DNA from 4 places in the Streptomyces sp. NPDC001880 genome. Region 1 is predicted to be linked to each of the others. Evidence: riboswitches for the same ligand, from Rfam matches in the RefSeq annotation. Region 1 holds a riboswitch; each other region holds the start of a gene.
What was found. A riboswitch is a leader RNA that binds a small molecule or an ion and turns the genes downstream of it on or off. The one in region 1 is predicted to bind cyclic di-AMP.
Positions count from the first base shown of each region.

Region 1 (7,715 bases):
ATGCACAGGGCAGATGAGTCCGCCCGCAGCCCGGTCGGGGCGATCGGCCGCGTGACCGTGCCGATTCCGCCCGATGGGCCGGGCGAAGTACTGGTGGCCGTACGGGGCGGGTCCGAGGCCTACACCGCATGGTCGGCGACGTCGATCGACAGGGACGTGCGCGTCGTTGTCGTCGACTCGGTCTCGGCGCGCGGCGTGATCGTGGAACGCCTGCCGTCCTGAGCCGAAGCAGCGACGTACTCATGGAAGCAGGACAGAAGCAGGACGTACGGCAGGAGTCTTCCGATGTTCTTCTGGCACGTTCCCGCCCCCAACGAGGCGATGCTCATATCCGGTTCCAAGGGACACGCCCTGGACACCCAGTTCCGGATCGTCACCGGGCACGGCAGCTTCGTGCTTCCGGTGAAGCAGAAGGCGCGCATGCTCTCCCTGGCACTGCGCGAGGCGGAGATCACCGAGGACTGCGTGACCCAGCAGGGCATCCGCCTCAACGTCCGGGCCGTGGCCGTCTTCAAGGTCGGCGACGACGCCGTGTCCATCGCCAACGCGGCCCGCCGTTTCCTGACCGAGCAGGAGCAGATGGAGGAGCTCGTCGGGCGGATCTTCGCCGGTCACCTGCGTTCCATCGTCGGCGGACTGACCGTGGAGCAGATCATCCGCGAGCGCAACCGGGTCTCCCAGGAGGTCATCGCGGGCAGCCACGGCGAGATGGAGAAGCTCGGCATCGTCGTGGACGCCCTCCAGATCCAGGAGATCGACGACGCCACCGGCTACATCAAGAACCTCGCGGCCCCGCACGCCGCCGCGGTCGCCAGCCAGGCCCGGATCGCCGAGGCCAAGGCCGACCAGGAGGCCAGCCAGCGCGAGCAGCAGGCCGCCGCACTCAAGGCGGAGTACGAACGCGACACCGCGATCAAGCGGGCCGGCTTCCTCGCCGAGACCGAGCAGTACAACGCCCGCGCCGCCCAGGCCGGGCCGCTCGCCCAGGCCAGGGCCTCGCAGGAGGTCATCGAGGAGCAGACCGCACTCGCCGAGCGGCAGGCCTCGCTGGCCGCGCAACGGCTGGAGGCGGAGGTCCGGCGCCCGGCGGACGCCGAGGCCTACCGGCAGCGCACCCTGGCGGAGGCGGCCCGTGACCGGGTGAAGTTCGAGGCCGACGGCAACGCGTACACCGAGCGGACCCTCGCCCAGGCCCAGGCCGACGCCAACAGCGCGCGCGCCGCCTCGCTGCGTGACGGCAACCAGGAGCTCATCGCCGCCAACCGCATCGTGGAGAACCTGCCCGCCCTGGCCGACGCCGCCGCCCGGGGGATGTCCGGCGCCGAGCTCACCGTCCTCAACGGCACCAACGGTGTCAACGAGATGGCGGCGGGCGTCGTCGGTCAGGGGCTGGCGATCCTCCACGCGCTGCAGCGCGGCGCGAACCCGATGAAGCCGCCGGCGGTCGACGGGAAGGCCGCTTCCACGCCCCGTATCACCGAGACGAACCCGTCCTGAAGAGGCCGGAGCGAAGGCCGGGCGGACCCGAGTGGTCAATGGAACGCCGGAGATGCCGTACAGTTGTGTTCACCGACGCGGGGTGGAGCAGCTCGGTAGCTCGCTGGGCTCATAACCCAGAGGTCGCAGGTTCAAATCCTGTCCCCGCTACTGAAGAAGTCAGGCCCGGCACGCATCCCGCGTGCCGGGCCTGATTCGTTTCGTCGCCTCCCCCAATGGCCGATGCGGAGTCGCCGCCCCGACCCGCTCCGGTGAGCCTGGGGGTGGGGCGCGGTACCCGTCCGCAGCCGTGCGTACCGGGCAGGAGACCACAGGTGTGGAAGCGGGAGCAGCGGCGCGGCAAGCACGCCGGGGGCGGTACCCGGCAGTTCGTGCGTGCGCTGCCCGCGCTGATGATCCTCGGCGGGCTGGTGTTCGACTCCCTCGCTCCGCCGACCTTCACCGCCATTCCGCTGTTCGTGGCCGCTCCGCTGATCGCCGCCCCGTTCTTCTCGCTGGCCAGCACCATCGCCACCGGTATCACCTCGATGCTGGCCGTCATCGCGCTGCGGCTGCACAGCAATACGCTGCCGGAGGCCGTGCCGTTGATCGAGCTGTTCACCCTGGCCACCGTCTCGGTTCTCGCGGTGGTGATCAACGGGGTCGTACGGCGCGGCAACGAACAGCTGGCCTCGGCGCGGTTCATCGCGGAGACGGCCATGCGCGCGGTGCTGCCGCAGCCGGCCGACCGGATCGGCGGACTGCAGATCGCGGCGCGGTACGAGGCGGCGCAGGCGGACGAATTCGTCGGTGGTGACCTGTTCGCCGTGTCGGACACCCCGTGGGGGGTGCGGATGGTGCTCGGGGACGTGCGGGGGAAGGGGCTCGACGCGGTGGAGACGGTGGCGGTGGTCATCGGGGCGTTCCGCGAGGCGGCCGAGCAGGAGTCCTCGCTGGAGGGGGTGGCGGGGCGGCTGGAGCGGGCGCTGGGCCGGGAGGAGGCGCGGCGGGGTGGGCTCGACGTGCTGGAAGGCTTCATCACCGCTGTACTGGCCGAGATCCCGGCCGGGCTGTCCCGGGTGCGGATCGTCAACCGCGGCCACCCCGAGCCGATCCTGCTGCACCCGGACGGGGCGCTGGAGGTACTGAAGCCCTCCGCGCCGACACTGCCGCTCGGGATGGCCCTGGGGGTGTGGCCGGAGCGGACGGACGAGTGGGATCTGCCGGCCGGGACGACCCTGCTCCTCTACACGGACGGGCTCTCCGAGGCGCGGAACGCCGAGGGGGTCTTCTACGACCCGGCGGCCCGGCTGCGCGGACGGATCTTCCCCGGGCCCGAGGAGCTGCTGTCCGCGCTGACGGATGACGTGCGCCTGCACACGGGTGGTGAGACGACCGACGACATGGCGTTGCTCGCGGTCGTACGCCCCGCGCAGGGGCAGCCGGACCGGCGCAGGACCGTGCGGATCGTCGGTGCGGAGAAGGCGTCGGGCGCGGCGTGAGGTACGGCGTCGGGCACGGTGCGGGGGAGGGCGTCGGGCACGCATGTGAGGTACGGCGTCGGACACGGGTGTGAGGTACGGCGTCAGACACGGTGCGAGGGAGGGCGTCGGACACCGCGTGAGGCACGGCGTCGGGCACGGCGCGAGGGGCGGAGTACGTGATGCCACCGTGCGTAATCGAAAGGCGCCGCTCCGCATAACATTTGACGCAACGTCAGAAGCGGGGTAATGGCTGAGGGGTGATCAAATCGTACCGCTTCACCCGCTTGTGCCCCGTAAAGTCCAGGCCAAAGACGTGAACGATCAGTGGGAACGGCTTGGAATACGGCACCGGTGTCTATTAACGTTCGATAACGCAGCGCGGTCGTCCCAGCCGTCGTCAGTGGCGGCACCGTGCGCGAGCGCCGAATTCCGCAAGGAAACCGGGGAACCACCTACATGGGGTGAATCGGACGCCTGTGTCTTGTGAGAGGCAGAGGGGCCCGTAGGAGACCTTCCTGCTCCGAACCCGTCAGCTAACCCGGTAGGCGAGAAGGAAGGAAAGGAGTGCGCCCCCGTGGCGTCCAACAAGCCTGCCCCCGAGGCTCCGTCCCGGTTCCACCCCGACTACGGCACCGGCTACGGCGCCGAGTTCACCGGCGAGTTCGGCGGCGGCCTCCGCACCGACGGCAACAACACTGAGCCGGAACGCGGTTGGGGCGAGTGGAACCCCACCGAGGAGTCGGTCCGCCCGGTGCGCGGCAGGCACCGCGTCGCCAAGCAGCGCAACGGACTCGCCCGCAGCTCCACGGTGCTGGGCGTCGGCGTCATGGCGGCGGTCGGCGCGGGCGGCATGGCCACCGCGCAGGGCAAGCCCCCCGTCTCCATCTCCGTGCCCGACGCCATCACGGACAACCTCCCCGAGGCCAAGTCGCTTCCCGGCATGGGCTCCCTGTTCTCCGACGAGTCCGAGGCGGACAAGGCCGAGATCGCGGCCGCCGCCCCGCTCACCACCGCCGGCATCACCACCGCCGAGGTCGAGCAGGGCACGACGGATGCGGGCGAGGCGCTTCGCGCCCGCATCCTCCAGCAGGCCGAGCAGCAGCAGGACGCCGCCGACACCGAGGCCAAGGCGGCCCAGGAGAAGGAAGCCGCGGAGAAGGCCGCCGCCGAGGCCAAGAAGCAGCAGGACGAGGCCGAGGCCAAGGCCGCCGCCGAGAAGAAGAAGGCGGAGGAGGAGGCCAAGAAGAAGGCGGAGGCCCTGCGGCTCGCCAAGCTCGCTGCCAGCTACGCCATCCCGACCTCCTCGTACACGATCACCTCGACCTTCGGCCAGGCCGGATCGATGTGGTCCTCCGGCTACCACACCGGCCTCGACTTCGCGGCCCCCACCGGCACCCCGATCAAGGCCATCCACGGCGGCACGGTCAAGTCGGCAGGCTGGTCCGGTTCGTACGGCTACCACACGGTGCTGGAGCTCGACGACGGCACGGAGCTGTGGTTCTCCCACCAGTCCTCGATCGGCGTCAGCGTCGGCCAGAAGGTCACCACCGGCGAGACGATCGGCCGGGTCGGCGCGACCGGCAACGTGACCGGCCCGCACCTCCACCTGGAGGTCCACACCGCCGATGGCGCGGACGTCGACCCGATGGCCTGGCTCCGCGGCAAGGGCCTCAACCCCTGAGAGGCTGTCGGGTGGGCCTCTGAGGCGACACCCGCCCCGCCTCTGAGGCGACACCGCCCCGATGAATCCCGGCAGCCCTGACGCTCACCCCCCGACGTCAGGGCTGCCGGTCTGCTGAGGGGGCACGGAGAGCGAGTACGGGACAGCAGACCCGCCGGATTCCGGAGTGCGGGCACACCCTCGGCCCGACGGTCGAGCAGCTGCCCGCTCTGGTGGCCGTCGCGGACCTCTCACTGACCGAGCGGCAGTTGGCCGAGCTCACCGAGGCATCCGCCTGACGAACGGACCTACTGCGGTGGTTGCTGCTGCGGCAGCAGGTACGGGTTGTAGCCGGGGCCAGGGCCGGGGCTGTAGCCGTTGCGGTAGCCGCCGTACTGCGGGTGCGGCGGCTGGGCCGCCCATGGGGGCGGCTGGTACGCGGGGCGCAGGCGGCCTGTTGCCTGGGCCGCGTAGGTCAGGGCGGGGGCGGCCACCTCTCTGCGCTGCCAGAGGTGGTGCAGCAGCTCCAGCTCACGGACGGCGAAGTCCGGGCCGGCCGTACCGCGGCGGGCCTGCAGGCGCAGCGAGGCCAGGGAGGTCGCGAACGACTCGTACTCGGCGACGGCCCGCGCGGCAGCCTTCCCGCGGGCCTTCGCCGCGGCTTCCGCCTGGGCGGAGGGCGCGGGGGCGGGGCCGTACGGGCCCTGCCAGGTTCCCCGGGCCTCGACGGCGCACCGTCGGCGGGCCGCGTCGCGGGCCAGGCCGCGGGCACGCATCGAGGAGAGAGCGAGCGGCTCCGCCGGGGTCAGCCAGCCGGCCGCCGCGTAGGCGGGCAGCTCGGCGGAGAGCGTGCGCAGCTCCCGCACGCGCGACCAGATCGCCAGCCAGGTCACCAGGCCGAAGACCGGGACCATGAACACCCCGTACACGGCGTAGAAGCCGTACGGGCTGAAGACCGCCGACCCGTTCCACAGCGAGTGCATGCCCATGGCGAGGACGAGCCCGAGCAGCGGCAGTGCGATCCGGCGCATGCGACGGTGTCGTGGAGCGGCCGCGGCGAGCCCGAAGCCGATGCCGGTCAGCACGGTGAAGAGCGGGTGCGCGAACGGCGACATCACCGCCCGTACGAAGAACGTCGCGGCCGTCACCGACACGACGCCCGAGGTGCCGATCTGCTGATCCTCGCCGAAGGCGTTGCCGAGATAGAGGATGTTCTCGGTGAAGGCGAAGCCGCTCGCGGTGATGCCGGCGATCACGACGCCGTCGACGATCCCGGTGAACTCCCGTCTTCGGAACAGGAAGATCAGCAGGACCGCGGCGGCCTTGGCGCTCTCCTCGACGACCGGCGCTATGACCGTGGCACCGAGTGCGTCGGCGTTCGACGGGTCGGCGGTGGCCGTGGCTATCCAGCGGGTCGCGAACGAATTCGCGAGGATCGCGACCAGGGCGGCCGCGAACGCACCCCAGGCGAAGGCGAACAGCAGATTCCGCCAGGGGCCCGGATCGACCCGGTCCAGCCAGCGGAACGCCGCCATCAGGAGCGGCACGGGCAGTACGGCGAGACCGAGGCCGACGAGGAAGCCCTGAGTGCCCGTCTGGTCACGGACCAGCGCCAGGATCGCCAGACCGCAGAGCGCGAGCACCGTGAACACGGCCGCTATGCGGAACGTCCGGCTGCGCCACACCATGCCGACGCGGCGCGGCCGGTAGCGCCAGTGCTTGCGCTCCGGCACGGCAGCCAGAATTTCGCCGACCCGCTGCTCCTCGAGAAGCGGGACGGCCGGCTGCGACTGCCGCTGCTGGACAGACCCGTCGGAGACCACGCAATGACCCTAACCAGCGGCACTGACACCTGACCATGGGGCGCCCGCGCCCGCGGGGCGACCACGCCCGCGTCTCAGCTACGGGCGAAGAGCAGGTCGTGCACGACATGGCCCTTGTCCAGGCCCTGCCCCTCGAACCGGGTCAGCGGCCGGAACGCGGGACGGGGCGCGTAGCCGCCGTCCGCCACGGTGTTCTCGAACAGGGGGTGCGCGCTCAGCACCTCCAGCATCTGCTCGGCGTACGGCTCCCAGTCGGTCGCACAGTGGATCACCGCGCCCGGCTTCAGCCGCTGTGCCACCAGATCGAGGAACTCCGGCTGGATCAGCCGCCGCTTGTGGTGGCGCTTCTTGGGCCATGGGTCGGGGAAGTACACCCGCAGCCCGTCCAGCGAGTCGGGCTTCAGCATCTCGCGCAGCAGGATGATCGCGTCGCCGTTGGCCACCCGGATGTTGGACAGGCCGTTGCGGTCGGCGAGGCCGAGCAGATTGCCCTGGCCGGGGGTGTGCACATCGACGGCGAGGATGCCCGTGCCCGGGTCGGCGGCGGCCATCTGCGCGGTGGCCTCGCCCATCCCGAAGCCGATCTCCAGCACGACCGGGAGCCCGTCGAACAGCTCGGGCAGATCGAGGACGCGCTGTCCGTCGATGTCCAGGCCCCACTTCGGCCAGAGCCGCAGCAGGGCGTCCTCCTGGCCGGCCGTGACACGGCTGCGGCGCGGCTGGAAGCTGCGGATCCGGCGCTCGTGGTGAGAACCGGCCGGGTCGATGGCGGGCCCGCCCGGGAAACGCGGCTCCTGGCGCAGCCTGCGCTGCCGCTCGAAGGAGGCGGCGCGCAGATCGTCCGGAATCCCGGCGGCGGACGGAATCCCGGCAGCGGACGAGGAGAGGTTCTCGGAGGACTTCCCGGAGACACTCTCGGAGGGGTTCATGGGCTCAGACACAATGCCCCGATTCTACGGCGGGCGGCCTCCATCCCGTCTCCCGTGCCCGGAGCAGCGCCCTGCGCGCCACCTCCCGCCCGATGGGCAGCGAGGCCGTGGCGGCGGGCGACGGCGCGTTCAGTACGTGGACGGTGTGCGGGGTCTCACGGATCAGGAAGTCGTCCACCAGGGTGCCGTCCCGCAGCACGGCCTGGGCCCTCACCCCGGCCGGGGCCGGTCTCAGATCGGCCTGAGTCACCTCGGGCAGCAGCCGCCGCACGGCCTGGGTGAACGCGTGCTTCGACAGCGAGCGGCGCACCTCGCCCGCCCCGTACCGCCAGTGTCTGCGCGC
Region 1 covers NZ_JBSFET010000029.1:17,645-25,359, reverse strand. Annotated here, with positions in the region: gene ACWCQ6_RS18230 (hypothetical protein) at 1-222, shown strand; gene ACWCQ6_RS18225 (SPFH domain-containing protein) at 286-1,497, shown strand; tRNA gene ACWCQ6_RS18220 (tRNA-Met) at 1,574-1,647, shown strand; gene ACWCQ6_RS18215 (PP2C family protein-serine/threonine phosphatase) at 1,812-2,978, shown strand; cyclic di-AMP (ydaO/yuaA leader) riboswitch at 3,371-3,523, shown strand; gene ACWCQ6_RS18210 (M23 family metallopeptidase) at 3,535-4,641, shown strand; gene ACWCQ6_RS18205 (PrsW family intramembrane metalloprotease) at 4,929-6,443, opposite strand; gene trmB (tRNA (guanosine(46)-N7)-methyltransferase TrmB) at 6,518-7,372, opposite strand; gene lhgO (L-2-hydroxyglutarate oxidase) at 7,377-7,715, opposite strand, start outside.

Region 2 (7,715 bases), on a different contig from region 1:
CCGGCCAGCAGGTCGTGGCGGTCGAGATCTTCCTCGACGCCCCGCTGGACGCGGAGCCCGAGGGTCTCGACGGCGTGGCCACGATCATGTCGCGGGCGCTGTCCGAGGGCACCGACAAGCACACCGCCGAGGAGTTCGCCGCCGAGCTGGAGCGCTGCGGCGCCACCCTCGATGCGCACGCCGACCACCCCGGCGTCCGGGTCTCCCTGGAGGTCCCGGCCTCCCGGCTGGCCAAGGCGCTCGCGCTGGTCGCCGAGGCGCTGCGGGCGCCGGCCTTCGCCGACAGCGAGATCGAGCGGCTGGTGCGCAACCGGCTCGACGAGATCCCGCACGAGCAGGCCAACCCGGCCCGCCGCGCCGCCAAGCAGCTCTCCAAGGAGCTCTTCCCGGCTGCGGCGCGGATGTCGCGCCCGCGCCAGGGTACCGAGGAGACGGTGGAGCGGATCGACTCGGCGGCCGTGCGCGCCTTCTTCGACGCCCACGTCCGGCCGTCCGCGGCGACCGCCGTGGTCGTCGGCGACCTCACCGGGATCGACCTGGACGCCCTGCTCGCCGACACCCTCGGCGACTGGTCGGGAGAGGCGGTCGAGCCCCGTCCCGCCCCGCCGATCACCGCCGACGACACCGGCCGGGTAGTGATCGTCGACCGTCCGGGCGCGGTGCAGACGCAGCTGCTGATCGGCCGGATCGGTGCCGACCGGCACGACAGCGTGTGGCCGGCCCAGGTGCTCGGCACGTACTGCCTGGGCGGCACGCTCACCTCCCGTCTCGACCGGGTGCTGCGCGAGGAGAAGGGCTACACCTACGGCGTACGGGCCTTCGCCCAGGTGCTGCGGTCGTCGGCACCGGACTCCGCCTCGGGCGCGACCGGCGCCGCGATGCTGGCCATCAGCGGCTCGGTCGACACGGAGTCCACCGAGCCCGCGCTCAAGGACCTGTGGACGGTCCTGCGGACGCTGGCGGCCGAGGGCCTGACCGACGAGGAGCGCGAGACGGCGGTGCAGAACCTCGTGGGGGTCGCGCCGCTGAAGTTCGAGACGGCGGCCTCCGTCGCGGGTACCCTCGCCGACCAGGTCGAGCAGCACCTCCCCGACGACTACCAGGCGCAGCTGTACGCCCGGCTCGCGGAGACCGGCACGGTCGAGGCGACCGCGGCGGTCGTCAACGCCTTCCCGGGGGACCGGCTGGTCACGATCCTCGTCGGCGACGCGGCACGGATCGAGGAGCCCGTGCGGGCTCTGGGCATCGGAGAGGTGTCGGTGGTCACCGGCTGACGATCGGCACCGCCGACGGGCACCGGCCGATCGGATCGATCCGGCATAGCGCCCCATACCGGGGCAAAGGGAAGACCTCTGCGAGCAAGATCTCGCCGGGGTCTTCCCTTTTGTCCGTTCTGATGTGGAGGTTGCCTGTCGGCCCTGTGGGATGCGCTACAAAACGGCCTGTCCGTTTGGTGAATGAAAGTGCCCCCGCTTAGCGTCGGCTCGACTGTCCGTCACTCGTATGCCGCATCCGCGACGTACCGGACAGTCATCGCCGAGTCCCCGTCAGGCGCGAGCCTGGGGAGCCGGGGACCCACGCAGTCCCTGGGGTGAATCGGATGCCTGAGCCCGGCTGGGGCCTGGGGCGTCCGTAGGAGACCTTCCTGCTCCGAACCCGTCAGCTAACCCGGTAGGCGAGAAGGAAGGAAAGGATCAGCCACTTCATGGCGTTCACCCGTGCCACCGGGAAGCACCGTGCCCCGAGCCGACTGACGCGCAGGAGCGCGAAGGCCGTCGGCGTCGCGGCTCTGGCCACCACCGGCGTCATCGGCGGCATGGCCGCTCCCGCCCTTGCCGCGGACTCAGGAACCCCCTCCGTGAGCGACACCGGCCTCGGTCAGGTCATCGCCATCGACGAGACCATCGCCGACCGGATCGACGCACAGGCCGACGCGCAGCAGCACCAGGCCGACGTGGCGGCGAAGGCGAAGGCGGAGGCCCAGCGGAAGGCCGAGGCCAAGAAGAAGGCCGAAGCCAAGGCCAAGGCCGAGGCGGACGCGAAGCGCGCCGCGGAGGCCCGCGCGGAGAAGGCCCGCGCCGCGCGGTCCGCCGAGCGCACCCGGTTGGGTGCCTTCCAGCTCCCGGTCGCCGGCTCGTACGTCTCCACCGGATACAAGTCCAGCGGCTCGCTCTGGTCCTCCGGCAGCCACTCCGGCATCGACTTCCACGCCGCGTCCGGCAGCTCCGTCGTCGCCGTCGGTGCCGGTACGGTCGTCGAGGCCGGCTGGGGCGGCGCGTACGGCAACAACGTCGTGCTCCGGATGACGGACGGCACGTACACGCAGTACGGCCACCTCTCCTCGATCAGCGTCTCCGTCGGCCAGAGCGTCGGCGCGGGCCAGCAGATCGGCCTTTCCGGCTCGACCGGCAACTCCACCGGGCCGCACCTGCACTTCGAGGCCCGGACGACACCGTCGTACGGCTCCGACATGGACCCGGTCGCGTATCTGCGCGCCCGAGGCGTCAACGTCTGACGGCCCCGTCGCAGCACCTACGTCGAAGGCCCCGGCGCATGCCGGGGCCTTCGACGTACCCGCCGCACGGCCGTGAACGACGACCGTCCGCCGAACCGCCCCGTGGTGCAGCGGCTTTCTCGGGAAAATGCCTCAGACGGTCTCCGGGAGCTCTTCGAGCCCCTCGGCGACCAGCTTCGCCAGACGGTCCAGGGCGGCTTCGGAGTCGTCCGCCTCGGAGGCGAGCACGATCTCCTCGCCCCCCTGCGCGCCGAGGCCGAGGACCGCGAGCATGGAGGCGGCGTTCACCGGGTTGCCGTCGGCCTTGGAGATCGTCACGGGGATGCCGGAGGCCGTGGCGGCACGGACGAATATGGAAGCGGGGCGGGCGTGCAGGCCCTCGGCCCAACCGACGTTGACGCGGCGCTCAGCCATGGTTCTGCCCTTCGGGAATCAAGAGTTGTCTAGACCAGTCTCTCACGCGGTGCGCAGTTGCTCCGGCCGACCCCGGGAACGCCCGCGATGCCCGGGGTACCGCCGATCGGCCCTCCCAGACTGCCCCGGCCCCGAGTCGTACGCGACCGCTGGCCGAGCCGTAGTCTTTGCCCATGCAGCCCGCGCCGGAGCAGTGTCCGCAGCACCCCTATCCCGACCACTGGGAAGCGGACGTGGTGCTCCGCGACGGAGGCACCGCGCGCATCAGGCCCATCACCGCGGACGACGCCGAACGGCTGGTCAGCTTCTACGAGCAGGTCTCCGACGAGTCGAAGTACTACCGGTTCTTCGCCCCGTACCCCCGGCTGTCCGACCGGGACGTGCACCGCTTCACCCACCACGACTACGTCGACCGGGTGGGACTCGCCGTCACGGTCGGCGGCGACTTCATCGCGACCGTCCGCTACGACCGGATCGACGAGCGCGGCAGGCCCGCCTCCGCACCCGCCGACGAGGCCGAGGTCGCCTTCCTCGTCCAGGACGCGCATCAGGGCCGCGGCGTGGCCTCGGCGCTCCTCGAACACATCGCGGCCGTCGCCCGCGAGCGCGGGATCCGCCGCTTCGCCGCCGAGGTGCTGCCCGCCAACACCAAGATGATCAAGGTGTTCCGGGACGCCGGATACACCCAGCAGCGCAGCTTCGAGGACGGCTCCGTCCACCTCACCCTGGACCTCGAACCGACCGCCGAGTCCCTCGCCGTCCAGCGCGGCCGTGAGCACCGGGCGGAGGCGCGGTCCGTACAACGACTGCTGGCCCCCGGCTCCGTCGCCGTCATCGGCGTCGGCCGGACCCCCGGAGGCGTCGGCCGCACGGTCCTGCGCAACCTCCTCGGCGCCGGCTTCACCGGCCGGACGTACGCCGTGAACCGCGCCTTCGCCGCCGGCCTGGCCACGGTCGACGGCGTCCCCGCCCACCGCTCGATCGGTGAGATCGCTGAACCGGTCGATCTCGCGGTCGTCGCCGTCCCAGCCGACCGGGTTCCGGAGGCCGTCGCGGACTGCGGCGAACATGGCGTCCAGGGCCTGGTCGTTCTCTCGGCCGGATACGCCGAATGGGGCGCCGAAGGCCGGGAGCGGCAACGCGAACTGGTCCGGCAGGCCCGCTCGTACGGAATGCGGATCATCGGCCCGAACGCCTTCGGCCTGATCAACAACGCGGAAACGGTTCGGCTGAACGCCTCGCTCGCCCCCGAGCCGCCCGCCCCCGGGCGCATCGGCCTCTTCACCCAGTCCGGCGCGATCGGCATCGCGCTGCTCTCCGGGCTCTACCGCCGCGGCGCGGGCCTGTCCACCTTCATCTCCGCGGGCAACCGCGCCGACATCTCCGGCAACGACTTCCTCCAGTACTGGTACGAGGACCCCGACACCGACGTCGCCCTGCTGTACCTCGAATCGCTCGGCAATCCTCGCAAGTTCACCCGCCTCGCGCGGCGCATCGCGGCGGTCAAGCCGGTCGTCGTGGTGAAGGGCGCCCGGCACAGCGGCTCCACCCCGCCCGGCCACGCGGTGCCGATCAGCCGGATCCCGGACGCGGCGGTCTCGGCGCTCATGCGGCAGGCCGGTGTGATCCGGGTCGACACGGTGACGGAGATGGTCGACGCGGGCCTCCTCCTCGCCGACCAGCCGTTGCCGGCCGGTCCCCGGGTCGCGATCCTCGGCAACTCCGAATCGCTGGGCCTCCTCACGTACGACGCCTGCCTCGCCGAGGGGCTGCGCCCGCGCCCGCCCCTCGATCTCACCACCGCCGCCACCCCGCAGGATTTCAGGAACGCCCTGGCCGAGGCCCTCGCCGACGACGGCTGCGACTCGGTGGTCGTGACGGCCATCCCGTGGGTCGGCGAGGACGGCGAGGCGGAGGCCGGCGACGGAGAGGTGCTCGCGGCAGCGCTGCACACGGCCGCCGCCGCGGGGCCGGCCAAGCCGGTCGCCGTCGTCCATGTCGAGATCGGCGGGCTGGCGGAGGCCCTCGCCGCGGCCACCAGCACGGTCGCGCAGCCGCGTTCCTTGGCGCAGCCGTCCCCGGCCGTGCCCGCCGCCCCGGCCGACCCGAGCCCGGCGCCCACCTCCGCGGCCTCCCCCGCGGGCGACGGCGACGGCGCCCCCGGCACCCGCATCGGCCGCATCCCCGCCTACCCCGCCGCCGAACGGGCGGTGCGCGCCCTGGCCGAAGCGGTGCGGTACGCCCAGTGGCGGCGCCAGGCCGCCGTGCCCGGCAAGGTGCCCGAGTTCCTCGACGACACCATCGACGAAACGGGCGCCGCCGAGCTCATCGACACCCTCCTCGGCCCCGACCCCGACCCGCGGGGCCGACCGCTCGCCCATGAGGAGGCACGCGAACTCCTGGGCCGCTACGGCATCACCGTACGGCCGACGCTCCCGGCACCCGACCCGGACGCCGCCGTCGCCGCGGCGGCCCGGCTGGGCTATCCCGTGGCGCTCAAGACCACCGCGCCGCATCTGCGCCACCGGGCCGACCTCGGTGGCGTCCGGCTCGACCTCGCCAATGAGACCGCGCTGCGCAGGGCGTACGGCGAACTGACCGACCTGCTCGGCAAGCCCGCCGAACTCCGGCCCGTCGTCCAGGCCATGGCCCCGCGCGGCGTCGACACCGTCGTACGGGCCACGATCGACCCGGCGGCGGGCGCCGTCCTGTCCTTCGGGCTCGCGGGCGCGCCCTCCGAACTCCTCGGCGACACCGCCCACCGCCTCGTCCCGGCCACCGACCGCGACGCCGCCGAGCTGATCCGGTCCATCCGGGCGGCCCCGGTGCTGTTCGGCTGGCGCGGCGCGGCGCCCGTGGACACCGCGTCCCTCGAAGAGCTGCTGCTGCGGGTCTCCCGGCTGGTCGACGACCACCCCGAGGTGGTCTCCGTCGCCCTGGAACCCGTGGTGGTCGCCACCCAGGGGCTGACCGTGCTCGGCGCGAGCGTCCGCCTCTCGCCGCCCCCGCCCCGCACCGATCTCGGCCCCCGCCGCCTGCCCAACTACTGACCCGGGCGCCGTCATGTCCGAGGGGCCCGGTCCGCCGTGCCGTACAACGTCCCCGGCAGTCATCCGGCCCCCGTAGGATGGTCCTCATGGCAAAGACCGGTACGACGACCCAGGGGCTGCGCGCGGCGATCGAGCGCAGTGGCTACTACCCGGCCCTCGTGGCCGAGGCGGTGGAGGCCGCCGTGGGCGGTGAGCCGGTCGCTTCGTACCTGGTGCACCAGGAGACCACGTTCGACTCCAACGAGGTGCGCCGCCATGTCACGGTCCTGGTCCTGACGGACAACCGTTTCATCGTCAGCCACACCGACGAGCAGAACGCCGACACCAGCTCCCCGTCCCCGTACGCCACCACCTCCACGGAGTCGGTCAAGCTCGACCGGATCTCCTCGGTCGTGGTCAGCCGGGTCGTGGCCAACCCGGAGAAGTACGTGCCGGGCACGCTGCCCCGCGAAGTCGTCCTCACCATCGGCTGGGGCGCGGTTTCCCGGATCGACCTGGAGCCGGCCGCCTGCGGCGACCCCAACTGCGAGGCCGACCACGGCTACACCGGTAATTCCACCGCCGACGATCTGAGCCTGCGGGTCAGCGAGGCCGGCGACGGCCCGGACACCGTGCGTCAGACCCTCGCCTTCGCCCAGTCGCTCTCCGAGGCCACGGCCGCGACCGCGGCGACCGGCCGCTGATGGCACAGCCGGCCTGGCAGGAGCCCGATCCGCTCGCTGTCGAGAGCGCCCCGGTCCCGGAGTACGGCAGCGGATCGCTCTCCGACCTGCTGCCCACGCTCGTCGCCGGGCAGGGCGTGCCCGGCTTCACCGCGGCGATCCCCGAACTCACCCCCGCCGACCGGAACTGCGTGTTCCTGATCGACGGCCTGGGCTGGGAGCAGATCAAGGCCCACCCCGACGAGGCACCGTTTCTGCACTCCCTGCTCCCCACCTCGCGCGGTGGCACCGGCCGTCCGATAACGGCGGGGTTCCCGGCCACCACGGCCACCTCGCTGGCCTCGGTCGGCATCGGGCTCCCGCCCGGGGAGCACGGCCTGCCCGGCTACACCGCGCGCAATCCGGAGACCGGTGAGCTGATGAACCAGCTCCGCTGGAAGCCCTGGACCTCCCCGAAGGTCTGGCAGCCGTACCCCACGGTCTTCGGGCTCGCCGACGCCGCGGGCGTGCGCACCGCCCAGGTCTCCGCCCCCGCCTTCGAACAGACTCCGCTCACCCAGGTCGCGCTCAGCGGCGGCTCGTTCCTGGGCCGGCTGTCCGGCGAGGAGCGGATGGACACCGCCGCCGAGCGGCTCGCCGCGAGCGACCGGTCGCTCGTCTACACGTACTACAGCGAGGTCGACGGCAAGGGCCATCGCTTCGGCGTCGACTCCGACGCCTGGCGCGGACAGCTGATGTACGTGGACGGACTGGCAAGGCGCCTGGCCGAACAGCTCCCGCCCCGCTCGGCGCTGTACATCACCGCCGACCACGGCATGATCGACATCCCGTTCGACGAGCAGTCCCGGATCGACTTCGACGAGGACTGGGAGCTGCGCGCGGGCGTCGCCCTGCTCGGCGGCGAGGGCCGGGCCCGTCATGTGTACGCCGTCCCGGGAGCCGAGAACGACGTGCTGACGGTCTGGCGGGAAGTGCTCGGCGAGCAGTTCTGGGTGGCGAGCAGGGAAGAGGCTGTCGCGGCCGGATGGTTCGGCCCGAAGATCGACGAGCGTGTGCACGGCAGGATCGGCGACG
Region 2 covers NZ_JBSFET010000031.1:21,485-29,199, forward strand. Annotated here, with positions in the region: gene ACWCQ6_RS18905 (M16 family metallopeptidase) at 1-1,274, shown strand, start outside; cyclic di-AMP (ydaO/yuaA leader) riboswitch at 1,525-1,692, shown strand; gene ACWCQ6_RS18910 (M23 family metallopeptidase) at 1,706-2,515, shown strand; gene ACWCQ6_RS18915 (HPr family phosphocarrier protein) at 2,648-2,929, opposite strand; gene ACWCQ6_RS18920 (bifunctional acetate--CoA ligase family protein/GNAT family N-acetyltransferase) at 3,103-5,979, shown strand; gene ACWCQ6_RS18925 (DUF5998 family protein) at 6,066-6,662, shown strand; gene ACWCQ6_RS18930 (alkaline phosphatase family protein) at 6,662-7,715, shown strand, end outside.
Region 2: another riboswitch for cyclic di-AMP. It lies ahead of ACWCQ6_RS18910 (M23 family metallopeptidase); the one in region 1 lies ahead of ACWCQ6_RS18210 (M23 family metallopeptidase).

Region 3 (7,715 bases), on a different contig from region 1:
CATGTCTCGGCGGTGCTGCGCAAGCTCCAGCTCTCCAACCGCCACGAGCTGACCCGGTGGGCGACGGCCCGGCGGCTGGTCTGAGCCGGATGCCGGCCCGAGCCCGCCGACGGGCCGCCTCCGTCGGCGGGCGACGCTCCCGTCAGGCCGGGTCGAGCGAGATGTTCAGCTTCTCGCCGATCCTGCGGAAGCCGATGCCCGCGTAGATCCGCTCCACATCGGCGTCGCCCGGCTCCAGCCACACCACCCGGCAGTCGCGCTCGAAGGCGGTCGCCGTCAGATGGGCGGAGAGCGCGGCGCCGATGCCGCGGCGGCGGTAGGCGTCGGCGACGGCGAGACCGGCCAGTTCGGTGAGGCCGTCGACCGGGACGGAGCAGCCGCCCGCGCCCACCGGTACGCCGTCGAGTGTGGCCAGGGCCACGACCCCGCCGTCCCGGGCCGCGGTGCGCAGCCACTGCGCCACGCCGTCCTCGGGCTCGCCGGTCCCGCCGTATCCGTGGTGCTGGACGAGCGCGGCGGCGGCCAGCTCGGCGTCGGTGGCCGGTTCGGTGATCGTGAGCGCGTCCACCCGTTTCGGCGTCAGCAGCTCGCCCGGGGCGCAGGCCATGATCGGGGCCCGGTTCTCGACGGTGAACCCGGCGGCGAGCAGCGCGGGTTCGACCGCGGGCGCCGACCCGGGCAGGAACTCCAGCCGGGGCAGCCGGTCGTGCTCGCGGAACGCCGCGATCAGCGCGTCGAGATCGTCGGCGGTCGGCTCGGCGCCCTGGTCGGGTATGGCGTAATTGGCGTACTTGAGCGACCAGTTGGGGTTGTACCGCACCGTGAAGGGTCCGACCCGGAGGTGGTCCGGGGAACGCTGGGCGAGCGTACGGGCATGGGTCTGGACATCGGCGTCCATGGGCATGTGGGGTCGTCCTCCGGCCGGTTGGTCGACGGCGGGCCGACCCGATGGCGGGTCGACCCGGATCGGAGTCGGGAGCCTATGCCACCCGCGTGGCCCCGGCGAAGGGCATCTGGTCGATCGGCGCGACCCGGACCGGCGCCCCGGGGCGCGGGGCGTGGATCATCTGCCCGTTGCCGATGTAGAGCCCGACGTGGCTGATGCCGGAGTAGAAGAACACCAGGTCGCCCGGGGCGAGTTCGGAACGCGAGACGCGCCGGCCGGCATTGATCTGGGTGTACGTGGTCCGGGGGAGCGAGACGCCGGCGGAGCGCCAGGCGGCCTGGGTGAGCCCGGAGCAGTCGAACGAGGAGGGGCCGGTGGCGCCCCAGACGTACGGCTTGCCGAGGGCTCCGTACGCGAATGCGACGGCCTCGGCGGCGCGGGCGTTCGGTGCCCCGACGGGGCCGCGCGCGGTGAAGCGGTCGGCGCGGTCGGCGGAACGCGCGCCGTCGGCCGATCCGTGGTCGGGGTTCTCGTAGGCGGTGCGCTCGGGCGGGCTCAGCCGGTCGAGGAGCCGCCGCGCGTCGGCGAGCTTGGTCGTGATCGTCGCCTTGTGCTTCTTCAGCTCGGCCCGGCGGGCGGCCAGTGCGGCCAGCTCGCCCTTGGCCTGCGCGCGCAGCGTGGCGATCTGGGCGACCTGCCGTCGGACCTTGGCGAGCGCGGCGGCCTGGCGGTCGCCGATGCGGTCCACGTACGACGCCCGCTCCAGGTACTGGTCCGGGTCGGAGGAGAGGGCCAGCTGCACGGACGTGCCGAGGCCGCCGGTGCGGTACTGCGCGGCGGCGAACGAACCCAGTGTGTCGCGCGAGGCGTTGAGGCGCGCGGTCCTGCGGGCGGCCTCGTCGCGCAGGGAGTCGAGGGAGTCCTCCGCGGCGGACGCCTTCTCCTTCGCGCCGTTGTACTGCTCGGTGGCGACCTCCGCCTCGTGGTACAGCCGGTCCACCTCGGCCTTGACCTGGGCGGGGGTGCGCTGCGGGTCGGCGTGCGCCGCGCCGGGCAGTGCGGCGGCGGTGGCGGCCCCGGCGAAGGCGAGGGTCGCCGCGGTGCGGGCAGCAGGGCCGGTGTACGGGCGCTGCTTGGGTTTTCGATGCGCTGCCACGAGGGCGTGCGTCCTTCCTGACGACTGCCCGTCGGGGGCTACCGACGGGCCCGCCGAAACTCTCGGCGGGGCGACCGGTGCGCCGCCCGCGTACGGAGCAGCGGTGAAGCCGGTCACCCTGGTCAGGGACGCTAAACCCGGGGCACGGGCAGGAGTCGTAATGACGCTTATTGTCTGAATTTGGCGTGGCATTGCCGTCGAGTGATCGGAAAAATTGCGCCAGAGTCAGGCAATTGGTACAGGTGTGAGTGAAGTGAACAGTAAGGTGTACCTGCCTGCCGAGTGGTGATATGGCCGGGGCTAGGCTGCGGCCTCATGGACGTACTCATTCATGTCTTCGTCGCCCTGCACATCATCGGCATCGCCGCCCTGCTGGGCGGATTCCTGACCCAGATGAAGGCGATGGGCGCGGGCACGGCCCGGTTCGTCCCGGCGATGCTGCACGGCGCGCTGACCATGCTGGTCACCGGTGTCGCACTGGTCGGGCTGAACGAGGCCGACGGCAACCACGTGAACAACATCAAGATCGGCGTCAAGCTGCTGATCCTGGTCGTCATCCTCGCCCTCGTCTACATCAAGCGGGACGAGGAGAAGGTCGACAAGGGCGCCTTCGCGGCGGTGGGCGGACTGACGATGCTCAACATCTTCATCGCCACGCTCTGGACCTGATCCCGCCCGCGCAGCGCTGCCCCGGCACCGGGGCAGCGCTGCGCGTGGAGGCCCGCTACGCCGGCCGCACGCTGCCGTAGATCGGCATGTAGTAGATCGACTCCTCGCGCACGTTCGCCCCGGGCTTCGGGGCGTGGATCATCATCCCGTCACCCTTGTAGATGCCGACGTGGCTGATGTCGTCGTAGAAGAAGACCAGGTCCCCCGGCCGCAGGTCCGCCGTGGCGACCCGGGTGCCGATCTCGACCTGGTCCCATGTGGTCCGCGGTATGTCCACGCCCGCCGCCTTCCACGCGGCCTGGGTGAGCCCGGAGCAGTCGTACGAAGCGGGGCCCGTCGCGCCCCAGACGTACGGCTTGCCGATCTGGGCCCTGGCGAAGGCGAGGACCTTCTCCGCCTTGGTGGTGGCACTGCTGTCCGAGCCGGACCCGGTGCCCGTCCCCGTACCGCTGCCGCCTCCCGACTCCTTCGCGGCCTCCTCGGCCTTGCGGTCCGCCTCGGCCTTGGCGGCGGCCTGCTGCTTCGCCAGCTCCTCGGCCTTGCGCCTGGCCTCGGCCTCCTTCTCCCGCTCGATCGCCGCGAGCCGCGCCTTCTCCTCGGCGGTCAGCTTCGACAGCAGCGTGCGCGCCTCGCCCAGCTTCTTCTGGACGTTCTGCTTGCTGGTGCGCAGCGTGTTCTGCGTCGTCGTCAGCGTCTCCAGGCTCCGCACCGCTTCGGCGCGCTTCTTCGACGCCTTGGCCTGCTCCGTACGGAAGTCCGTGATCGCCTGCTGCTGCCGGCTGGTCATCCGGTCCATCAACTGGCTCTGGTCGAAGTACGACTGCGGGTCGTCGGCCAGGAAGAACGTGGCGCTCGGCGTGATGGAGCCGCTGCGGTACTGCGCGGCCGCGTAGGCGCCGAGCGTCCTGCGCGCCTCGTTGAGCTTGTCGGCGCGTTCGGCGACATCGTCCAGCAGGGCGTCGACCTTGGCGCGCTGGGCGGCGGAGGCCTCCTTCGCCTGGTTGTACTGCTGGGTCGCGGTGCCCGCCTGCCGGTAGAGCTCGTCGACCTGCTTCTGTACGTCCTCGACGCCGGGCTTCGGGTCGGGGGCGGCCATGGCGCTCTGCGTGGAGAGCAGGGTCACGGACGCCAGTGCCGCGGTGGTGAGCCCGACGGCCGGCGCGGTGGTGCGCACCCGGGTGCGCGGCTTGCGATGCGATGCCAAGACCGGCATCTCCTTCCGTGGACCGCCTACCGGGTTAGCTGTCGGGCTCGGGCGGAACGGAAGGCTGCCCTACGGTCCGAGTGGGGGATAAGGACCGATTCACCCCGGTGCTGCGTGTGGGTCCCCGGTTCCGAACTCCCGTGGGGGCAGCCCGGATTCGGCGGGGGCGCCCGCTCGGCGTGGTTCGCCTCAAGGGGGTACGGGCCGCCCGGTCGAGCACGCTAGCCAACCCGCGGTGCTGCTGTGAAGGTTGATGTTCGATATGCCCGATACGTTTTCGTGACCTTGTCGGGGTGGGTGGTGAGGGCCCGGAATCCCTTACGGATCGTAGTGGCGCCCCTCCGTCGCGTGTCCGTCGCGGTGCGCGGTTCGCCGTGCGGCCTCCGGGTGTCGCCGGGGCGGCCTAGACTCGACAAGCGATGAGCAGCCTCTTTGACGACAGCTTCCTGGCCGGCCTCCAGCAATCGGAGGAAGAGCCCCCGCCGCCCCCCGAGGACTCCGCGCCCGAAGAGGTGCCGGAGGACCTTTTCGCGGGCGTGTTCGACGGGCCCCCGCCGCCCCGGGACGCCTACTACCGCGACGGCGCGCACCGCCCCGTCATCGACTCCGCGGCGCTCCTCGACGGGCTGAACACCGAGCAGCGCGCCGCCGTGGTCCACGCGGGCTCCCCGCTGCTCATCGTCGCCGGAGCCGGCTCGGGCAAGACCCGGGTGCTGACCCACCGGATCGCCCACCTCCTCGCGGAGCGCGGGGTGCACCCCGGCCAGATCCTGGCGATCACCTTCACCAACAAGGCCGCGGGCGAGATGAAGGAGCGCGTCGAGCAGCTCGTCGGACCGCGCGCCAACGCCATGTGGGTCATGACCTTCCACAGCGCGTGCGTACGCATCCTGCGCCGCGAGTCGAAGAAGCTCGGCTTCACCTCGTCGTTCTCCATCTACGACGCCGCCGACTCCAAGCGGCTGATGGCCCTGGTCTGCCGCGATCTCGACCTCGACCCGAAGCGCTTCCCGCCGAAGTCGTTCACGGCCAAGGTCTCCAACCTCAAGAACGAACTGATCGACGAGGAGACCTTCGCCGGCCAGGCGGCGGACGGCTTCGAGAAGACCCTCGCCCAGGCCTACGCGATGTACCAGTCCCGGCTGCGCGAGGCCAACGCGCTGGACTTCGACGACATCATCATGACGACGGTCCACCTGCTCCAGGCGTTCCCGGACGTCGCCGAGCACTACCGCCGCCGCTTCCGCCACGTCCTGGTTGACGAGTACCAGGACACCAACCACGCCCAGTACACCCTCGTACGCGAGCTGGTCGGCCCGGCGGGCGAGGGCGACGCCCCGGCCGAGCTGTGCGTCGTGGGTGACGCGGACCAGTCGATCTACGCCTTCCGCGGCGCGACCATCCGCAACATCCTCCAGTTCGAGGAGGACTACCCGAACGCGACGACGATCCTCCTGGAGCAGAACTACCGCTCCACGCAGACGATCCTGTCCGCCGCCAACGCGGTCATCGAGCGCAACGAGAGCCGCCGTCCCAAGAACCTCTGGACGAACGCCGGCACGGGCGCCCGGATCACCGGCTACGTCGCCGACACCGAGCACGACGAGGCGCAGTTCGTCGCCGACGAGATCGACCGGCTGACCGACGCGGGCGACGCCAGGGCCGGCGACGTCGCGATCTTCTACCGCACGAACGCGCAGTCCCGTGTCTTCGAAGAGATCTTCATCCGCGTCGGCCTGCCCTACAAGGTCGTCGGCGGCGTGCGTTTCTACGAGCGCAAGGAGGTCCGGGACATCCTGGCCTACCTGCGCGTCCTCGCCAATCCGGAGGACACCGTCCCGCTGCGCCGCATCCTCAACGTGCCCAAGCGCGGCATCGGCGAGCGCGCCGAGGCGATGATCGACGCGCTGTCCCTGCGCGAGAAGATCACCTTTCCGCAGGCGCTGCGCCGGGTCGACGAGGCGTACGGCATGGCGGCCCGGTCGGCCAACGCCGTCAAGCGGTTCAACACGCTGATGGAGGAGCTGCGCACGATCGTCGAGTCGGGCGCGGGCCCGGCGGTGGTCCTGGAGGCCGTCCTGGAGCGCACCGGCTACCTCGCCGAACTGCAGGCCTCCACCGACCCGCAGGACGAGACCCGGATCGAGAACCTCCAGGAACTGGCAGCCGTGGCCCTCGAATTCGAGCAGGAGCGCGGAGCGGCCGACGAGACGGGCACGGCCGCGGGCACGGGCACACTCGCCGAGTTCCTGGAGAAGGTCGCGCTCGTCGCCGACTCCGACCAGATTCCCGACGAGGACGAGGACGGCTCCGGCGTCATCACGCTGATGACGCTGCACACCGCGAAGGGCCTCGAATTCCCGGTCGTCTTCCTGACCGGCATGGAGGACGGCGTCTTCCCGCACATGCGGGCGCTGGGACAGGTGAAGGAGCTGGAGGAGGAGCGGCGGCTCGCCTACGTCGGCATCACCCGGGCCCGGGAGCGGCTCTATCTGACCCGGGCCGCGATGCGCAGTGCGTGGGGCCAGCCCTCGTACAACCCGCCGTCGCGGTTCCTGGAGGAGATCCCGGACCAGCACCTGGAGTGGAAGCGGACCGGACCGATGGCGGCTCCGGCCGGACCGACCTCGGGGATCACGTCCTCGCTTTCCTCGTCGCGTTCGCGCTCCGGCCCCTCGGGCTTCGCGACCCGGCGGACCTCGGACAGGCCGACGATCACGCTGGCCGTCGGGGACCGGGTCACGCACGACCAGTTCGGGCTCGGCACGGTCACGGCGGTCGAGGGCGTCGGCGACCAGGCGAAGGCCACGGTCGACTTCGGCGACGAGCGCCCGAAGAAGCTGCTGCTGCGGTACGCGCCGGTCGAAAAGCTGTAGCCGGAGCGAGCGGGGCGGGGGGCCGCGGCCCCCCGCCCCGCTGGGCTCAGGTCAGGTTGACGCCGTGACTGCGGAACCAGGGCAGCGGGTCCACCGCTGCTCCGCCACCGGGCCGCACTTCGAAGTGCAGGTGCGGGCCGGTCGAGTTTCCGGTGTCGCCCGAGTACGCGATGACGTCACCGGCCTTGACCGGGCCCGAGCGGATCTTGGTGCCGCTGAGGTGGCAGTACCAGGTCTCGGTCCCGTCGGCCATGGTGACGATGGCCATGTTCCCGTAGGCGCTGTTCAGCTGGGTGCGCACGGTGCCGTCCGTCGCGGCCATCACGGGCGTGCCCCCCATGACGGGGAAGTCGATGCCGGTGTGCACGGACATCCAGTTGACGCCCGCCTGGCCGAAGTACGCGCTGAGGCCGTGCTGCTTGACCGGCATGACGAACTTGGGGCGCAGGGCCTCCTTGCGGGCGGCCTCTTCCTCGCGCTTCTTCTTCTCGGCGGCCTGCCGCTCCCGCAGGTCGAGGCGCTCCTGGGTGCGGCTGGCGCGGTCGGCGAAGTTCTCCGCGTCGGCGCTGAGGTTGGCGAGCTGGGTATCCAGCTTGTTGTTGGCCGCACCCGCCTTGACGGAGCCGGGATCGGCCGCCGCCATCGTGGTGTTGTCGTCCTTCTTGTCCTCGCCGCCCAGCCCGCCGACCGAGGCCGCGGCGATTCCGGCCACGCTCATCACGCAGGCGGAGGGGATGGCGACGGTGAGGAGCGCGGACCGCTTCGCGGGGGAACGCCGACGGCTGCGGCCGGCGCCGCCGCCGAGGGGGTGGCGCCGGCCGGGCGCGGCCTCTGCGACGTCTGCGATGACTGCGACGCTGATGGTGGCCGCGTCATGTACATCCACATCGCCTGCTGCGCCGGCCGTGCGGGCCGTGCCGGCCG
Region 3 covers NZ_JBSFET010000012.1:64,578-72,292, forward strand. Annotated here, with positions in the region: gene ACWCQ6_RS10305 (LuxR C-terminal-related transcriptional regulator) at 1-84, shown strand, start outside; gene ACWCQ6_RS10310 (GNAT family N-acetyltransferase) at 143-904, opposite strand; gene ACWCQ6_RS10315 (NlpC/P60 family protein) at 981-2,042, opposite strand; gene ACWCQ6_RS10320 (hypothetical protein) at 2,358-2,711, shown strand; gene ACWCQ6_RS10325 (NlpC/P60 family protein) at 2,767-3,924, opposite strand; cyclic di-AMP (ydaO/yuaA leader) riboswitch at 3,923-4,088, opposite strand; gene pcrA (DNA helicase PcrA) at 4,335-6,791, shown strand; gene ACWCQ6_RS10335 (M23 family metallopeptidase) at 6,838-7,715, opposite strand, start outside.
Region 3: another riboswitch for cyclic di-AMP. It lies ahead of ACWCQ6_RS10325 (NlpC/P60 family protein); the one in region 1 lies ahead of ACWCQ6_RS18210 (M23 family metallopeptidase).

Region 4 (7,715 bases), on a different contig from region 1:
GCCGCTCCCGGTACAGGAATCCGTACACGGCGAAGGCCACGGTCGCCGCCGCCACGAGCAGCAGCCCCGCCGCGTCCGCATCACCCGTGTCCGCGCCGAGCGCCGCGTATCCGGCGGCCGCCGCGCAGGCCAGCACCGCCCCCACTGCCTTGCGCGGCCCGGACCGCTCTGCGAAGAACAACGTGCCGACGGCCACCGAGGCACACGGCATCAGTGCGACGACGAGATTGGTGAGCGAGGTCCCGATGCGCGGGATGGCGAGCAGGGTCCCGGCTGCGTACCCGGCGAATCCGAGCAGGCCCAGCAGCCATACGGTGCCCGGCCTGGCGCTGGCCCGGCGCAGGTCGGCCCGGCCGTCCGCGGTGGAGGCGGCGACGGCGGTGAGCACCGCGCAGCACACGGCGGTCCGGCCCACGGCGACGATGAGCGGATCGGTTCCGGTGACCAGGGCGCCGGAGAGCAGCCAGGTCCCGGAGAGCAGCAGGACAAGGACGGCCGGCATCGCGTGGCCCTTCCGTGGGTGGCGGAGGAACGGCGAGAGGGGCGAAGGGCGCGGCGTGGCCGCGGCCGAACTCGCTGATCCCGCACGGCCCGCCTCTGCACCGTCACTTTCCTGCAGGTGCCAACTATAACGACGGGTGCCGTCTCCACCAGGTCGCGAGGCCTGCTCGTTCCCGTCACTCGGGCCAGGCGGAATCCAGGATGGTGTCCACGAAGTTGCCCCGCTCGAACCCGTGCACGTAACGCTGCAGGACATCGGCCTTCACATTGCCGAACGTGGTGTCCGGTTTGGTTCTGATTCCTTCCGTGAAGGCCCTGAGAATGCGCCGCTTGAAGTCGGGGCGGGGATGAAGGGCGACGATCGCCGCCCGGTCCGCCTCGCTGATCTCGTCGAACCCGATCCCCAGCACGTCGTACTCCACGCCGGCCGTCACCAGTGCGACCTCGGGTTCCATGAACGACGGGATTCCCGGCGTGGTGTGGAGTGCGATGGCCGTCCAGACGCGCCGGACGCTGTCCTCGGGCACCCCGTGGCCCTGCAGGAATCGCCGTGCTTCGTCGGCGCTGTCCACCTCGAACCGGCGCCCGCTGTCGCGGAATTCCTCGTGGAGGCCGAGATCGTGGAACATAGCCGCGACGTAGAGCAGCTCCGGGTCGAAGCTCAGCCCGCCGTGGCGTCCCCGGAGCCCGCCGAAGAAGTAGACGCGGCGGGAGTGGTGGTAGATCAGGTCGTCGGTCGTGTCACGCACCAACTGGGTTGCCGCCGAGGCCAGTGCGGTGTCGGGAACCGGCAGGGCGGCGAAGGCGGGGAGACCGGCGCTGTCGGGCATGAGAACTCCTTTGTCGTACGGAATTTCGGCCTTGCGGCCCCGGTTGGCCGACGGAAGCCGGGGTGCACCCGGCACTCCCCCGGCGCGGTCGGACACCGGGCGCCTGGGGTCCTTCGTTTGGATCATGCCGGGCTCGCGGGACCTGATCCGCGCGAAAGACCCTGGTCCCTGACCGTCGGGGAGAGATGGAGATGGGCCAGGTCGTGCGGGACCGGTCCGTCGGGGCGGAAGAGCGGTGCGCTCTCGCCGTCGGCCGCCGTGGCCGGGGCGTCCGTGAGGCGGAGGCGGGTGCGCAGCCGTCCGTAGAAGTCGTTCGGGCCGAGCCTGATGACCCGCAGACGGCGCGGTGCCGCGTACACACCGAGCCAGTCCCCGGCGGCCAGTACGCCGCGCAGTTGGCCGTCGATGGTCACGGCCCCCTGTCCCGAGTGCGGCAGGACGCGCACGGCGATCGGTTCGTCGGCCGCTGCGACCACGGTGCGGTCGAAGGTCATGTGTGCCGCCACGGGCGTGAAGAGGACGGCGTCCATGCGCGGCGAGACCACCGGGCCGCCTGCGGCGAAGCTGTAGGCGGTCGAGCCGGTGGGAGTGGCCATGATGACCGCGTCGGCGGAGTACGAGGCGAGGAGCCGGCCGCCGATGTAGACACCGAGGCTCACCTGCCGGTCGCGGGCGAGCTTCTCCACGACGACGTCATTGAGTGCGGTGACGTCCAGTGCCACGCCCCAGCCCTCCGCCGCGGCCTCCTCGTCGAGGGCGATCTGGGGAGGCGGCAGCATGGGGCGCTGTCCGTAGCCCATCAGGGCGTCGATGTCCGGTGGCACTTCGAGTACGCGGGAGGCTCTCATGGTCAGGGTCATGCGCTCCTCGACCTCCGCCCGGCCACGGTGGACGGCGTCGAGCGCCCGGACCACGTCCTCGGCGGGCACCTCGGTGAGGAAACCGACGCGGCCCAGGTCGATCCCGAGGACGGCGCCGTCGTTCTTGGCGGCGATCCTGGCGCCGCGCAGGAACGTCCCGTCGCCGCCGAGCGTCACGATGAGGTCGGGGTTGCCCGCGACATCGGCCTCCTCGCGTCCGCCGCGTCTGCGTTCGTCGTCGCGCCACACGTCGATGTCCGTGCAAGGGATTCCTTCGCGGGCGCACCAGTCGCGCACGACTCCCGACGCGACGACGGCTTCGGGACGGCCCGTGTGCACGACGACTCCGACCCGCTGGACACTCATTCCGCCACGACTCCCCGTGTTCCGACGACGTCCTCACTCCACTGTGAGGGCATCGAGAGTGTCTTCGCCCGTCGACGGATGCGCTTCACCGACGGGCCGGACACCGAGTGCGGAACACGTCCGGGGAGGGTCAGGGCCACGCGTCCTCCGGAATGCGGACCAGCCGGCGGGTCTCCCGGCGAGCCGCCCCGCCGTGGTCGACACCATGCCGTACTTTCCGCCGGAGCTGGGGATGAGCGTCCCCAGCTCCGAGTAGCAGAAGGCGACCACGATGCAGAGCAGCGAGCCGATGGCGATGGAGGTGTAACGTGCCGAGGCTGGAGAACAGGTCCGGTACGACCACGAAGAGGGGCGAGGCGGGCGTCACGCACGAGAGCGTGAGCAGTGTGCCGCCCAAGACGCCGATGGAACGCTTGAGCTTCTGTGGAGTGGGGCCGGTCGCTGGGGCGAGCGCTGAGCGTGTCGGTCATCGTGCGATTTCCGATCACGTGGTGAGTGGTTTCGGCGCTCCCAGCGCGATATGCAATCCCGACGCGTTCCGCAGGTCAAGAGGCATTTACCTCCGGAATTCGTTGTCCAGATGGCCGAATCCGACGGTTTGGCGTTAACAACGCGTCATGGCCCGGGATCGGGGGGTGCTGCGGGAACCGCAGCCCGGGACGGTGGAAAGTCTCGCCCGTATCCAGCATCCGGAAGACGGGGCGGCCTCCCGCACCGGCGGGGCGCACCGGGCGGCGCGGCCGGGGCGCGGGGCCTGCGGGTCGCGCATCCACGGTGTTGATGCCAGCCTGGAGTCATGGCTTGGGCGTCATGGACGACTTGCGGTGTGTTCTCCGGGCACGGTGGTGTGCTGACGGAGGAGGTCGGTGTCCTGTCCGGGGATCTGACGGTTCACACGACCTGGGCGGATGACACGGCCCAGGTGACTGTGCAGTACAGCGGCGCGATCGACTGGTTCACCATGTCGGGCAGTCCCGTTGTGTGCTGTTCGGAGGAGGAAAGTCGTCGCCTGCACGACATGGTGGTGCAGGCAGTCCGGGCCGGGAAGGCGGCGACCGTTCCCGTAATGCCGCGCTCAGGACGGGCGAAGCCGACGGAGCACACCCCGGAGTGAAGGTCCGGCACGGACGGCCGGGTACACGAGACGCCTGCGCCGCGACGGTCAGGCACTGCGCAGCGCCGCGGCGACCCGGTTCGTTGCCGTCCTGCACCGCGACGGCAACGAACTGGTCGTCCCCGAGGCTGGGTTCCGTACCTCAGTACGCCCCGAAGACGTTGTCGATGGAGCCGTACTTGTGGGCCGCGTAGTTGCACGCCGCGGTGATGTTGGCAACGGGGTCGTAGGCGTCCATCGCCGTACCGGGCACGTGGTAGGCGCGGAAGGTCGGATCGATGACCTGGAGGAGACCCTTGGACGGCGTTCCGGCGGCGGCGTTCGAGTCCCAGTTGTTGATGGCCCGGGGGTTGCCGGAGGACTCGCGCATCACGTTGCGGTGGATGCCGTCGTAGCTGCCGGGGATGCCGTGCTTGGCCATGACGGCCAGCGACTCCTTGATCCAGCCGTCCAGATCGTTGGTGTATGTCGCGGCCTTCGCGGCAGGCGCCGCGGCAGAGACGGACTGCGTCGGCGCCGCCGAGGCGGTGGTGGCGCCGAGCAACGGCATCAGGAGGGCGGCTGCACCCGTTCCCACGGCTATGAAGCCCCGGCTCAGCGAGGTGGAGTTGCGACGACGGTACGTACCCGTTGCGGACATGGTGGATTCCTCTCCGTCGCCTGCGAGGTGAGCTGTCGGGTTCGGGCTGGAGATGCCCGGCCGCGCACGAACGCGGCTTCACCCCGAGCCGTTCCGGATACCGGAATGGCGGCTTACCTGGGTCCCCCGCTCCTGCCGTACACGAGTGGGTCGGATTGCCGGGCGGCGGCAGGATTCGGCGTTCCGTCCGGATTGACGGTGACCGTAGGCGAGAGGAACCGAAAGGGACAAGCCCCCAATTTCCACATGCAATTCACTTACAAGATCGAGTCACCGGAATTGCGGTAATCCACCTCACATCGAGCAGCTGTCCCCCCTTGCGCGGAAAGGGATCCGAATCGCGTGACACGACACCGAGGGGCTCGAACGTGACTCGCGCCACGAATTCACAAAAGGTGCGTTTCGCCTCGCGCCAAAAAATTAACAATTCGCTCAAATCGCCCCTAATGGGGCACGCGTGTCGGCGCGAGTGATTCACGACACCGTCCTTGCCCGGCGCCTGGAGGCATTGCCATCCCTTCCTCCGCGCCGTTACGGTGTGGACGTCCTGTTGTCTCCGATAGAGGTGGACGTTGCGCATCTGAGGTTCGCGAACATCACGCCGTACGGCTCCGCCCGTACGCCCGTCACGCCGTAGCAGTGCTCCGCACTGCCCGTGACCCCGCGTGGATGCGACCTCGGTGCATGAGCCGTCCCTCGATCTCAGGACCGCCGCACCTTCCTCTGCTGCCCGGTCGCCGCGTGGTGCTCGCATACGAAGCCCCCACTCACCACGCTTGCGAATGCGAGGAACACCATGGCGACACCCACCACCCCCGGCGCTTCCCTCACCTGCTCGGCCCTGTCCTTCCGCCTGCCGGACGGCACGACCGTCTTCGACGCGCTCTCGTTCGCCATCGGCCGGGGCCGCGTCGGCCTCGTCGGCACCAACGGCGCGGGCAAGTCCACACTGCTGCGGCTGCTCGCCGGTGAACTCCTGCCCGCCCAGGGTTCGGTGACCGTCGGCGGCAGCCTCGCCCATCTTCCGCAGGACATCACCCTCGACACAACACTGCGGGTGGACCGGGCCCTGGGCATCGCCGAGCGGCGCGAGGCGCTGCGCGCCATCGAGGCCGGGGATGTCGACGAAAAGCACTTCGAGACGATCGGCGACGACTGGGACGTCGAGGAACGGGCCCTGGCGACCCTGGGCCAACTCGGACTCGGGGACATCGAACTGGACCGCACAGTGGGACAGTTGTCCGGCGGCGAGACCGTCCTGCTGCGCCTGGCCGCGCTGCTGCTGGACCGTCCCGACGTGCTGCTCCTGGACGAGCCCACCAACAACCTCGATGTGTTCGCCCGCCGGAGGCTCTACGAGGCCGTCGACTCCTGGCGCTCGGGCGTACTGGTCGTGGTCAGCCACGACCGCGAACTGCTGGAGCGCGTGGACCGCATCGCCGAACTGCGCGCCGGATCGGTGAACTGGTACGGCGGTGGCTGGTCCGCGTACCAGGAAGCCGTGGCCGCCGAACAGGAGGCCGCCGGGCGGACGTTGCGGGCCGCGGAGGCCGATCTGCGGCGCCAGAAACGCGAACTGGAGGAGACCCGGATGAAGCTGGCCCGACGCCAGCGGAACGGGAGGAAGATCGAGGCCGAAGGGGGCCTCCCGAAGATCCTGGCCGGCCGCCGCAAGCGGGCCGCGCAGGAGTCGGCGGGCAAGCTTCGCGGCGTCCACGAGGAGCGGCTCAGCGAGGCGCGCCAGCGCCGCGAGGAGGCCGCGGAGGCCATTCGCGACGATGCCGAGATCCGCGTGAGCCTTCCCCGCACAGCGGTGCCCGCCGGACGCACCGTGCTGACCCTGCACGAGCTGCGCCCCCGGTTCGGGAAGCTGCGCGAGGGCAGCCTCCAGGTACGGGGGCCCGAGCGGATCGCGCTCGTCGGTCGCAACGGCGCAGGGAAGACGACGCTGCTGCGTACCCTCACCGGCCAGTCGGCTCCCTTGTCCGGCGAGGCCAGGACCTTCGTACCGACGCGGTTCCTTCCGCAACGGCTCGACGTACTGGACGAGGAGCTGAGCGTCACGGCGAACGTGGCCCGGATGGCCCCCGGGGTCACCGACAACCACATCCGCGCCCAGCTCGCGCGCTTCCTCTTCCAGGGCAAGCGCGCGGAGCAACCGGCGGGCACGCTCTCGGGCGGGGAGCGCTTCCGTGCCGCCCTCGCGGCGACGATGCTCGCCGCGCCGGCGCCGCAACTGCTGATGATGGACGAGCCGACCAACAATCTCGACATCGCCAGTGTGCGGCAGCTGACCGGTGCGCTCGAGTCCTACGAAGGGGCGCTCCTGATCGCCAGTCACGATCTGCCCTTCCTCGAATCGGTCGGCATCACCCGGTGGTTGCTGGTCGGGGAGGAGCTCCGGGAAACCACCGCTCAGGAGGTGGGCGATCTTCTCGCGGCACCGGAGCAGGCGAGCCCGGTCTGATCCGAACGAGAGGCCGAGGGGTGCGGGCCCTCGCACGATTCCATCCGGACGGTCGTGCGAGGGCCCGCACCTGCGCTGCGATCAGAGCCTGTCGATGATCTTGTTCATCTGCTCGATCTCGGCGGTCTGAGCGGTGACGACGGCACCGGCGAGCTTCTTCGCCCCGGCGTTGTCGCCGTTCTTCTGCTCCTCCTCGGCCATGGTGACCGCACCCTGGTGGTGGCCGATCATCAGCTGGGCGAACTTCTTGTCGAAATCCTTGCCCTTGGCGGCCGTCAGGGCGCTCATGTCCTTGTCGGACATCATTCCGGGCATTCCCGAACCGTCCGGGCCATGGTCCATCCCCGGCATGTCACCCATCGAGGACGAGTCCGAGGGCAGCGGCTTGCCCCACGCGGTCAGCCAGCCCTTCATCGTGTCGATCTCGGGGTCCTGGGCCTTCTCGATCGCGGTGGCCAGCTTCTTGATCTCGGGGTCGGCGGCGCGGCCGTCGGCCAGCTTCGCCATCTCGACGGCCTGCTGGTGGTGCGGAATCATCTGCTGCGCGAACTTCACGTCCGTGTCGTTGAACGTGCCGCCGGGGGTGGCCGGTGCGGAGGCGCCGGCCGAGCCGTGGTTCATGCCGGGCATGGACGAGCCGTCGGACTTCGAGCCGTCGGAGGAGCCGCAGGCCGCCAGTGTCAGGGCGAGGGCGGCTACGGTGCCGGCCGCGAGCGTGCGGCGGCGGGCGGCGAAGGACAGGGAGGCGGACATCACGGGTTTCTTTCCAGGTGGACGCGCCACATCCATGGCGCGCGAAAGGGACAGGACCGTCCGGCCGGTCCTCCGGGCCCGAAGGACCGGGGACCGGCGGATTCCTGTCACGTCCGCGCGACGCACACCTGGAGCAGCAGATCCCTGCCGGCGAACGGCGGTCCCCGCCGGGCCGGTCCGCGTA
Region 4 covers NZ_JBSFET010000048.1:7,129-14,843, reverse strand. Annotated here, with positions in the region: gene ACWCQ6_RS23580 (EamA family transporter) at 1-502, opposite strand, end outside; gene ACWCQ6_RS23575 (HD domain-containing protein) at 678-1,331, opposite strand; gene ACWCQ6_RS23570 (NAD(+)/NADH kinase) at 1,454-2,557, opposite strand; partial or broken gene ACWCQ6_RS23565 (amino acid permease) at 2,732-2,993, opposite strand; gene ACWCQ6_RS23560 (hypothetical protein) at 3,354-3,671, shown strand; gene ACWCQ6_RS23555 (transglycosylase SLT domain-containing protein) at 3,814-4,311, opposite strand; cyclic di-AMP (ydaO/yuaA leader) riboswitch at 4,314-4,502, opposite strand; gene ACWCQ6_RS23550 (ATP-binding cassette domain-containing protein) at 5,108-6,778, shown strand; gene ACWCQ6_RS23545 (DUF305 domain-containing protein) at 6,860-7,531, opposite strand; gene ACWCQ6_RS23540 (hypothetical protein) at 7,639-7,715, opposite strand, start outside.
Region 4: another riboswitch for cyclic di-AMP. It lies ahead of ACWCQ6_RS23555 (transglycosylase SLT domain-containing protein); the one in region 1 lies ahead of ACWCQ6_RS18210 (M23 family metallopeptidase).